Regions from separate parts of the Uliginosibacterium flavum genome, predicted to be linked through region 3. Evidence: predicted binding sites of a transcription regulator. Region 3 holds the regulator's gene; each other region holds the start of a gene.
What was found. Region 3 encodes sigma-54, which starts transcription at its own class of promoters, with help from an activator protein. Its sites were predicted from a motif close to TGGCACGCTTNCTGCTNA; they were not measured.
Positions count from the first base shown of each region.

Region 1: the regulator sigma-54 is predicted to act here: its motif matches at 1,679-1,696, upstream of cydP (cytochrome oxidase putative small subunit CydP).
Region 2: the regulator sigma-54 is predicted to act here: its motif matches at 1,484-1,501, upstream of ABXR19_RS03480 (TorF family putative porin).

Region 1 covers NZ_JBEWZI010000003.1:162,621-165,894, reverse strand. Annotated here, with positions in the region: gene dksA (RNA polymerase-binding protein DksA) at 1-7, shown strand, start outside; gene ABXR19_RS04150 (sigma-54 interaction domain-containing protein) at 207-1,511, opposite strand; gene cydP (cytochrome oxidase putative small subunit CydP) at 1,727-1,909, shown strand; gene ABXR19_RS04140 (cytochrome ubiquinol oxidase subunit I) at 1,899-3,274, shown strand, end outside.
Region 2 covers NZ_JBEWZI010000003.1:38,900-42,173, reverse strand. Annotated here, with positions in the region: gene ABXR19_RS03490 (YifB family Mg chelatase-like AAA ATPase) at 1-903, opposite strand, end outside; gene ABXR19_RS03485 (accessory factor UbiK family protein) at 926-1,174, opposite strand; gene ABXR19_RS03480 (TorF family putative porin) at 1,547-2,380, shown strand; gene glnK (P-II family nitrogen regulator) at 2,436-2,774, shown strand; gene amt (ammonium transporter) at 2,796-3,274, shown strand, end outside.
Region 3 covers NZ_JBEWZI010000002.1:120,680-123,953, reverse strand. Annotated here, with positions in the region: gene recA (recombinase RecA) at 1-95, shown strand, start outside; gene recX (recombination regulator RecX) at 105-566, shown strand; gene lptB (LPS export ABC transporter ATP-binding protein) at 553-1,275, shown strand; gene ABXR19_RS02235 (RNA polymerase factor sigma-54) at 1,321-2,823, shown strand; gene hpf (ribosome hibernation-promoting factor, HPF/YfiA family) at 2,841-3,170, shown strand.

The sequences.
Region 1 (3,274 bases), on a different contig from region 3:
CGGCTGATTTCTGTTGGTAGTTTCCTGCGGGCCGTCCGGTCATGCAAACTCAACGCAGCCACTCAGCCGCGTTTGTTTTTCTAGCAGGCCATTGAAGAGCCGCTCCCCGCGGACTTCTTCGGGATGCTTGCTCTGAAATGACCTATGGGCGGGCTTCTTCAGGTGTGCGTTGCTGACAGCCTTGTTCAGAGAGGCTCTTCGAGTATCTATTCCTGATCTGGCAATCTCCGGATGCGCCGATACAGGGTGCGTTCGCTAAGGCCGAGTTTGAGCGCTAGGCTGCGACGCGAGCCGCGATGGGCGAGCACGGCGGCACGGAGCCTTGCATCATCAAGCGACTCCATCTCTGCAGGGGAAGCTGGCGGCGAGAAAAGCGGAGCGAGCACTTCAGCAGGCAGGTGCGCGATGCCGATCACGTCGTGATCGCACATCAGACTGGCGCGTTCGAGCAGGTTGCGCAGCTCGCGCACATTGCCCGGGCAGGAGTAGCGCAGCAGGCTTTGTAGCGCATCGGGTGCGAGGCTCAGGTGTTTGTGCGGGGCGACCCGGGCGAGCAGGGATTCAATCAGTAATGGAATGTCGTCCACGCGTTCCCGCAGCGCCGGCACGCCAATCGGGAAGGTGTTGAGGCGGTAGAACAGATCCGCACGAAAGCTGCCGGCCGCCACCATGTCGCGCAGCTTGCGGTGGGTGGCGGAGATGACGCGGATGTCGGCCTGACGCAAATCGGTGGCACCCACACTGCGATAGGTGCCGGTCTCCAGCAGGCGCAGCAGTTTGACTTGCAGGGTCAGCGGGATGTCGCCGACCTCGTCCAGAAACAGGGTGCCGCCGCTGGCCGCTTCGACCAGCCCGCTCTTGCGTGAAACGGCGCCGGTGAAGGCGCCGCGTTCGTGGCCGAAGAGCTCGCTTTCAAACAGCGTTTCCGGAATGCCCGAGCAATCCACAGCGATGAAGGGCGCACTGGCTCGCCGGCTGCCGGCGTGCAGCGCATTGGCGACGAGCTCCTTGCCGGTACCGGATTCGCCTTCAAGCAGCACGCTCGCTTCGGACTTGGCAACGCGGTTCATCAATTCCAGCATGCGCTGGAAGGCGGCCGAGCGCCCGATCAGCCCGGTGCTGCCGGATAAGCCGCGCGCTACCTGCAGCGGCTCCATCTTCTCCAGAAAATAGGCGATTTCGCCGGTGGCATCGCGGATCGGTGTGAGCTCGATATTCACGTATTCCTCACCGCGCGGCGTGTGGTGCAGGTGCAGCACGCGTTCGCGCTTGCCGGATTCACGGCTGCGCGCCAGCGGGCAGGATTCGCCGGCCTGATCGCAGGGCTCAGAATAGTGGTGAGAGACCTCATAACAGCGCCGTCCGATCACGCTGTCACTGCCCTTGATCTGCTCGCGGTAGGCCGCGTTGGCCACAAGGATGCGGTAGTACTGATCGAAGATGACCTGCGGCTCAGGCGTTGCCTCCAGCAAGGAAACCAGTTCGGCCAAGGGGTGGGCGCTCACGCTCATGGTGATTTCTCCGAAGACGGGCAGGGTAAATATTCTGCCATGGCACTGCCTGATAGCTGCCAAAAAACTGCCAAAGTACTGCCGCAGCATGCGTGCTGCCGCACAGAGCAGACCATGAATTTTCGCAAGACTCTGATGTTCAAGGGAAAAGACATGGCCAGGATTTCTGGCCTGGATCTTGATAAGGACAACTAGTTCCTGCTTTCCAGACCGCCATGACAGACCGCCAACTTGCCCGAAAGCTGATCATCGTTGTGCTGATCAAACTCGTGCTTCTGTTCGTCTTGTGGTGGGCCTTCTTTCGTGGCCAGCAAGTCGTGGTGAATGGTGAAGCGATGGCACAAGCAGTTCAAACCGATAAAACGTCAGCAACAGGAGAATCCCGGCATGGCCACTGAGCATCTGGTTGATCTATCGCGACTGCAATTCGCAGCGACCGCGATGTACCACTTCCTGTTCGTGCCGCTGACGCTGGGCATGGTATGGATGCTGGTCATCATGGAAAGCGTCTACGTCATGACCGGCAAGCAGGTCTACAAGGACATGACCCGATTCTGGGGCAAGCTCTTCGGCATCAACTTCGCGCTGGGCGTGACCACCGGCATCACACTTGAATTCCAGTTCGGCACCAACTGGGCCTATTACTCGCATTACGTCGGCGATATCTTCGGTGCGCCGCTGGCCATCGAAGGCTTGATGGCCTTCTTCCTTGAATCCACCTTCATCGGCCTGTTTTTCTTCGGCTGGGATCGGCTTTCCCGCCAGCAGCATCTGTTGGTCACCTTGCTGATGGCTATCGGCACCAATCTGTCGGCGCTGTGGATCCTGATTGCGAATGGCTGGATGCAGAATCCGGTCGGCGCTGAATTCAATTTCGTGACCATGCGCATGGAATTGACCGATTTCTGGGCAGTGATGTTCAACCCGGTGGCACAGGCCAAGTTCGTGCATACCGTGTCGGCGGGCTACGTCACCGGCGCGATGTTTGTACTCTCGATTTCGTCCTGGTATCTATTGCGCGGCCGTGACGTGGAATTCGCCAAGCGCAGCTTCCGCATTGCTGCCGCCTTTGGGCTGGCGTCGGTGTGCTCGGTGATTGTGCTGGGTGACGAGTCCGGCTACACGCTGGGCGAAGCGCAGCAAACCAAGCTCGCCGCGATGGAGGCGATGTGGGAAACCGAGCCGGCGCCGGCGGGCTTGAACCTGATTGCGTTCCCCAATGAAGCGGAGCAGAAGAATGACTACGAGCTGAAGTTCCCCTGGGTGATGGGCTTGATCGGTACGCGCTCGGTGAGCACACAGATTCCGGGTATTCACGAGATCAAAGCCAAGAATCGCGTGCGCATCACCGCGGGCGTGCAGGCTGTGATCGCGCTGGAGGCTTTGCGCAAGAATCCGCAGGATGCGGCGCTAAAGGCTGACTTTGCGGCGCGCCAGCAGGATCTGGGCTTTGGGCTCCTGCTCAAGAAATACACGACGGACATGCACGCGGTAACGCCGGAGCTGATCGAGCGTGCCGTCAATGACACGATCCCGCGCGTGGCGCCGCTGTTCTGGGGTTTTCGCCTGATGGTCGGCTTGGGCTTCGCGATGCTGCTGTTGTTTGGCCTGGCCGCCTGGTATTCGGTGAAGGGGACTTTCATGACAAAGCTCTGGCTGCTGCGTGCCGCCTTATGGTCGCTGCCCGCTCCGTGGATCGCCTGCGAGCTGGGCTGGTTCGTCGCGGAATACGGCCGCCAGCCCTGGACCATTTACGGCGTGCT
Region 2 (3,274 bases), on a different contig from region 3:
CTCGTCGAGAAACAACACGCCGTGATGGGCGAGGCTGATCTCACCGGGGCGCGGATACATACCGCCGCCGACCAGTGCCGGCGCAGAAGCCGAATGGTGCGGCGAGCGATAAGGCCGGGTGCGGAAACGCGCCGGATCGAAACGACTTTCTAGCGACTGGATCGCGGCGGATTCCAGCGCATCGGCTTCTGACAGCGGCGGCAACAAGCCCGGCAGGCGGCTGGCGAGCATGGATTTGCCGGTGCCCGGCGGGCCGTAGAGCAGCAGGGAGTGCAGGCCACTGGCGGCGACTTCGAGCATGCGCCGCGCTTGCGCCTGGCCTTTTACGCCGGCCAGATCGGGATAAATCGGCTCGCCGGTGAGTGGTTCGCCGGTGAAGGGCGTGAGTGCGGTGTGGCCGTTGAAGTGCGCGGCGACTTCGAGCAGATTGCGCGCGGGCAGGATGGTGATGCCTTGCACCAGCGCGGCTTCAGCGGCGTTCTCGGTTGGCAGGATCAGGCTGCGGCCGGCTTGGGCCGCGCGCCAGGCCATGGCCAGCGCGCCGCGTACCGGGCGCAATTCGCCGGAGAGCGAGAGCTCGCCGGCCAGCTCGTACTGATCCAGCGTGGCAGATCTGATCTGATCGGAGGCGGCGAGAATGCCGATGGCAATCGGCAGGTCGAAGCGCCCGCTCTCCTTGGGCAGATCGGCGGGGGCCAGATTGACCGTCACCCGCTTGTTCGGGAATTCGAACTGGCAGGTCAGCAGCGCGGCGCGCACGCGGTCGCGCGCCTCTTTGACTTCGGTGTCCGGCAGACCGACCAGCGAAATCGAGGGGACGCCGTTGGCCAGATGCACCTCGACGGTAACTTCCGGTGCGTCCATGCCGCACAGCGCACGGCTTTTGATCAGGGCGAGGCTCATTTCCGCGCGCCTTGGTCGGTGCTCAGGCTTTTCCGGCTTCCAGCTCGGCGAGGCGCTTTTCCAGTGCAGCGAGCTTTTCGCAGGCACTCTGGAGCAGCGCTTTCTGCACGTCGAATTCTTCGCGACTCACCAGATCGAGGCGCGAGAAGCCCGCGGCCAGCATGGCTTTGGCGTTCTTTTCGAAATCTTTGGCCGGGCCGCTCTGCATCATTTCGGCGAACTTGTTGCCCATCTCTTCAAACAGCTGGGCGGGTTTGCTGGGATCAATCATGTGCATGTTCCTTGAATGGGCGTCGGGCGAGTATAGCCGAGCCGGCAGATTCGGCGCCTGCCCGAAGTGTCGGTGAGCAAGGCTTGTCTGAAGAGCCTCTCTGGGCGGGGTTCTTCAGGCAAGGTGTCTGTAGAAGAAGGCTCTGTGCGGTTCTTCGGGCATGGGCTTACTGCGGCCAAGGCTATGCACCAGCGTGATGCATCGACTTGGTGCGGCACTGTTGTGCTGCGCGAAGAGAGTGCGCCGGCCCTTTCGGGCAGGGTTCTGGAAAGTGACGTAGAGCAAGCATTGGCGAGGGTTTCGAGTATCTGGCACGAATCCAGCTAAGAAAGCCTCGCTGCATTACCTTAACTTTCTTTCAGGAGCACTCCCATGCGTTTGTCGATTATCGCCGCTTCCCTGTTTTCCGCTTTTGCCGCCCTGCCTGCTCTGGCTGCTGATGAGCCCGCTTCGGCACATACCTTTACCGGCAACATGAGCATTGTGTCGGACTATCGCTTCCGTGGTATTTCGCAGACCTACAAACTGCCTGCACTTCAGGGCGGCCTGGACTATAGCCACGCCAGCGGCGTGTATGTTGGCACTTGGCTGTCGAACGTCAGCGGCAACCAGTATTACAACGGCGCTTCGCTGGAAATCGATGGTTATGGCGGTTATAAGCTGCCGGTAGGCGATTTCACCTTTGATGTGGGCGGCCTGTATTACTACTACCCGGGCGCTCACTATGCCGTGGAAGCCAAGACCAAGTACAACAATCTGGAAGCCTACGTGGGCGTGAGCTACAAGGTTGTCAGCTTCAAGTATTCACACACCCTTACCAACTTCTTCGGCGTGAACAAGGATACCTACGGCGGTGTTTGCCAGAGCACGGTTGTTGGTGGTGATGGTGGCGACTGTTTTGATGCCGATCCGGGCAAGTCCACCGGTTCGGGCTATTTTGATCTGAGCGCCAACATTCCGCTGACCGAGAAGATCACGTTGAACACGCACGTGGGTCATCAGAAAGTGAAGAACTACGGCAAGCTGGATTACACCGACTGGAAGCTGGGCGCGACCTATGACCTGAACGGCTGGGGCCTGGGCGCTGCGATCGTGGGTACCAATGCCAAGAAGGGCTGGTACTACGCATGCAAGATCAGCGATGGTGGCAGCTGCAAGAAGACGGGCGAGAACACCCTGGTTCTGTCTGTCGCCAAATCTTTCTGATTTTCACACCACGGACGCGGTGCGCAGGCACCGCGTCTGAATCAAGGAGTAATCCATGAAATTCGTATCCGCCATCATCAAGCCCTTCAAGCTCGACGAAGTGCGTGAAGGCCTTTCCGCCATCGGCGTGCAGGGCATCACCGTCACCGAAGTGAAGGGTTTTGGTCGTCAGAAGGGCCACACAGAGCTGTATCGTGGTGCCGAGTATGTGGTCGACTTCCTGCCTAAAGTGAAGGTTGAAGTCGCTGTTGACGACGCCTTGCTTGATCAGGTGATCGAAGCCATCGAGAAAGCCGCCAATACCGGCAAGATCGGTGACGGCAAGATCTTCGTGTTCGACCTGCAACAAGCCATCCGCATCCGCACCGGTGAAACCGGCACGGAAGCCCTCTGATCCAAAAGGGAGTAGAGACAAATGAAAAAGTTTCTCGCCATTGCACTGACGGCTTTCTCCGTCATGCTGTCTGGCAGCGTGCTGGCCCAAGACGCCAGCGCCCCTGCCGCTGTTGAGGCAACGGCACCTGCTGCGGCCGCGCCTGCTGCAGCGCCTGCCGCTGATGTTTCAGCCCCGGCTGTTGCCGCACCTGTCCTGAAAGCGGACAAGGGCGACAATGCCTGGTTGCTGGTTTCCACCGCCTTTGTGATCCTGATGTCGATTCCTGGCCTGGCCCTGTTCTACGGCGGTCTGGTGCGCACCAAGAATGCACTGTCGGTGCTGATCCAGGTCTTCGTGGTGTTCTCGCTGATTACCGTGCTGTGGGTTGTGTACGGTTATTCGCTGGCCTTCACGGAGGGGAATGCCTTCATCGGCTCCTTCAGCAAGATCATGCTGGCAGGCGTAACGCCAGACTCTCTTGCGGCAACCTTCTCCAAGAGCACTGTGATCAGCGAATT
Region 3 (3,274 bases):
AATATCTGCGCAATAATCCGGCCATTGCCATCGAGATCGAAAACAAGATCCGCGAGGCGGTCGGCGTGATTGCCATTCAGGTGAAAGCGGAGTAATTCAGGTCTGTGAGCAAGAAACCGGTTCCATCACTCAAGTCGACGGCCTTGCGGCTGCTCTCCATGCGCGAACATTCGCGCGTGGAGTTGCGGCGCAAGCTTAAAGCCAAGGCTGTCGAAGGGCAGGACGTTGAAGCCGTGCTGGATCGCATGGCCGAAACCGGCCTGCAATCGGATGTGCGTTTTGCTGAAAGCTTGGTGCGCACTCAGGGCGGGCGCGTGGGCGTCGAACGTTTGCGGCGCGAACTGGCTGATCGAGGCGTGAGTAACGAAATTGCCGCAGCAGCGTTGGGCGAAGGTCTTGTCGAGGATGAGCTGACGCGCGCACGTGCGGTGTGGGCGAAAAAATTTGGTGAGTTGCCGAAGGATCAAAGCGAGTGGGCGCGCCAAGCGCGCTTCATGCAATCGCGTGGTTTTACGGTTGAAGTGATCCGGACAATGTTGAAAGAACCATTTAATGAGTCTGCTTAGGGTAGCCAGCCTGAAGAAACGCTACAAGTCGCGTACCGTGGTGCACGATGTTTCCTTCCAGGTCGGCAGTGGTGAGGTAGTGGGCTTGTTGGGCCCCAACGGGGCGGGCAAGACGACGTGTTTTTACATGATTGTTGGCTTGGTGCGTGCCGATGGCGGCAGCATCCATCTGGATGGTGCGGATCTGACTCACTGGCCGATCCACAAGCGCGCTCATCAAGGTTTGTCTTACCTGCCGCAGGAAAACTCGGTATTTCGCAAACTCTCGGTCAGCGAGAATATTCTGGCGGTGCTTGAGCTGCAGAAGCTGGGTAAAGCAGAGCAGGCGAAGCGTCTCGATGAGTTGCTGGATGAGTTGAACATTGCCCATCTGCGCGATGCGACCGCAATGTCTCTTTCCGGCGGCGAGCGTCGTCGGGTGGAAATTGCCCGGGCGCTGGCAACCCGCCCTCGTTTGATTCTGCTCGATGAACCTTTTGCAGGGGTTGACCCGATTGCAGTGCTGGATATTCAGAAGATCATTAGCTACCTGAAAGCACGTGGAATCGGGGTGTTGATTACCGACCACAATGTGCGTGAAACACTGGGGATTTGCGACCACGCTTACATCATCAATGCGGGTGAAGTGCTGGCGGGTGGTACGCCGGAAGAGATTGTGCAAAATGATCAGGTACGCCAAGTTTATCTAGGTGAACATTTCCGTTTATAACGTTTTTCATCAGGCCGGCATGGGCCGGCTGGTATCACTGTCCGCATGAAACCCTCGCTTCAGCTTCGCTTCTCCCAGCAACTGGCCTTGACGCCACAGTTGCAGCAATCCATCAAGTTGCTACAACTGTCCACGCTCGAACTCAATCAGGAAATCGAGCGCATGCTGCTGGAGAACCCGATGCTGGAACGCGAGGCGGGCGAGGAAGATGAGGGCGCAAGTCCGTCTCTGCCCGAGCCGCAAGAGGCCAGTATGGCCACTGCGGGTGAGGAGTACTCCAGCGAGCGCGTGTCTTCGGGCGAGGACGAGTATGAAGCGGCGAGCGTGGCCGACATGCCCGATAGCATCAACGAAGCCTACGACAGTGTGTCGGATGACGACATCGGCGAGGCCGCCGAATGGCGCAGTGAAGGGGCTTCGCACGGAAGTGGCGATGGTGAAGACGGCGATTTTCAGGATCTCCAGGCCGCAGCGACGTCCTTGCGGGATCATCTGTTGGGTCAGGTTGCCTTGATGGCCATGACGGATCGGGATCGCGCCTTGGTCATGCTGGTGATCGAGGCTCTGGATGATGACGGTCTGTTGCTGCAGGAGCTTGAAGAGCTTCTTCCGCTGATTCCGCCTGAATGGGATGTTGAGCTGGAAGATTTGACGATTTCCCTGCATCAGGTGCAAAGCCTTGATCCGGCAGGAATCGGGGCGCGCAACCTGCAGGAAAGTCTGCTTTTGCAATTGAAGACCCTGCCGGAGAGCGAGTCACGGCGCTTGTCCATGATCATCGTTGATGGCAATCTGGAGTTGCTGGCCGCACGTGACTTCGCCAAGCTCAAGCGCCGACTGTCCTGTAATGACGATGCATTGCGTTCCGCGCAGGAGTTGATCTGCAGCCTCAATCCCCGGCCGGGTGCTCGTTTTGCCGCGCCCGAGACGCGTTATGTGATTCCCGATGTGGTTGTCCGGAAATATCGGGGTGCCTGGACGGTAAATCTTAATTCGGAAGCAATGCCGAGGCTAAGGATTCACAAGGTCTATGCCGATATACTTCACCATAACCGGGGCGTAAGCAGCACACTGTCGACGCACCTGCAGGAAGCGAAGTGGTTGATCAAGAACGTACAGCAGCGGTTTGACACGATCCTGCGGGTTTCACAGGCGATAGTGGATCGGCAGCGACAGTTTTTCGAGCATGGCGAAGTGGCGATGCGTCCGCTTACCTTGCGCGAGATCGCTGAAGAGCTGGAATTGCACGAGTCGACGGTGTCGCGGGTAACGACTCAGAAATATATGGCCAGTGCCCGTGGCGTCTTTGAACTGAAATATTTTTTTGGCAGTCACGTTGCCACCGATACGGGTGGTGAATGTTCAGCTACGGCGATTCGCGCGCTGATTCGCCAGCTGGTTGCGGCTGAGGACGGGCGCAAGCCTTTGTCTGATGCCCGGATTGCTGAATTGTTGGGCCAGCAGGGTATTGTGGTAGCACGCCGGACAATCGCGAAATACCGGGAGTTGCTCAATATTCCGCCGGTCAGTCAGCGCAAGTCGATCTAACAGGAGAGGAGTGTTTTATGAATCTCAATATCACCGGGCACCATCTTGAAGTGACCCCCGCCCTGCGCGAGTATGTCAGCACCAAGCTTGATCGGGTGATTCGTCATTTTGATCATGTGACGGCAACCCATGTAATCCTCTCGGTACAAAAACTCAAACAGAAAGCTGAAGTGACAGTGCACGTGCGTGGTAAGGATATCCACGTGGAGTGTGAAGACGATGACTTGTATGCGGCGATCGATGCGATGGCTGACAAACTGGATCGTCAGGTACTCAAGCACAAGGAGAAAGCCGGTGATCACGGTCATGAATCCGTGAAGCGCCAGAGCATTGCAAGCGCGGACTGAGCGTGCGCGCAACACAGTTCAGCTGTGCTGCGGCCGGACTGGACGCAGCAGGGCGGGCGAGGCCTATAATGGGCCTGCCGCGACTGCAGGATGAAGTCCTGAAC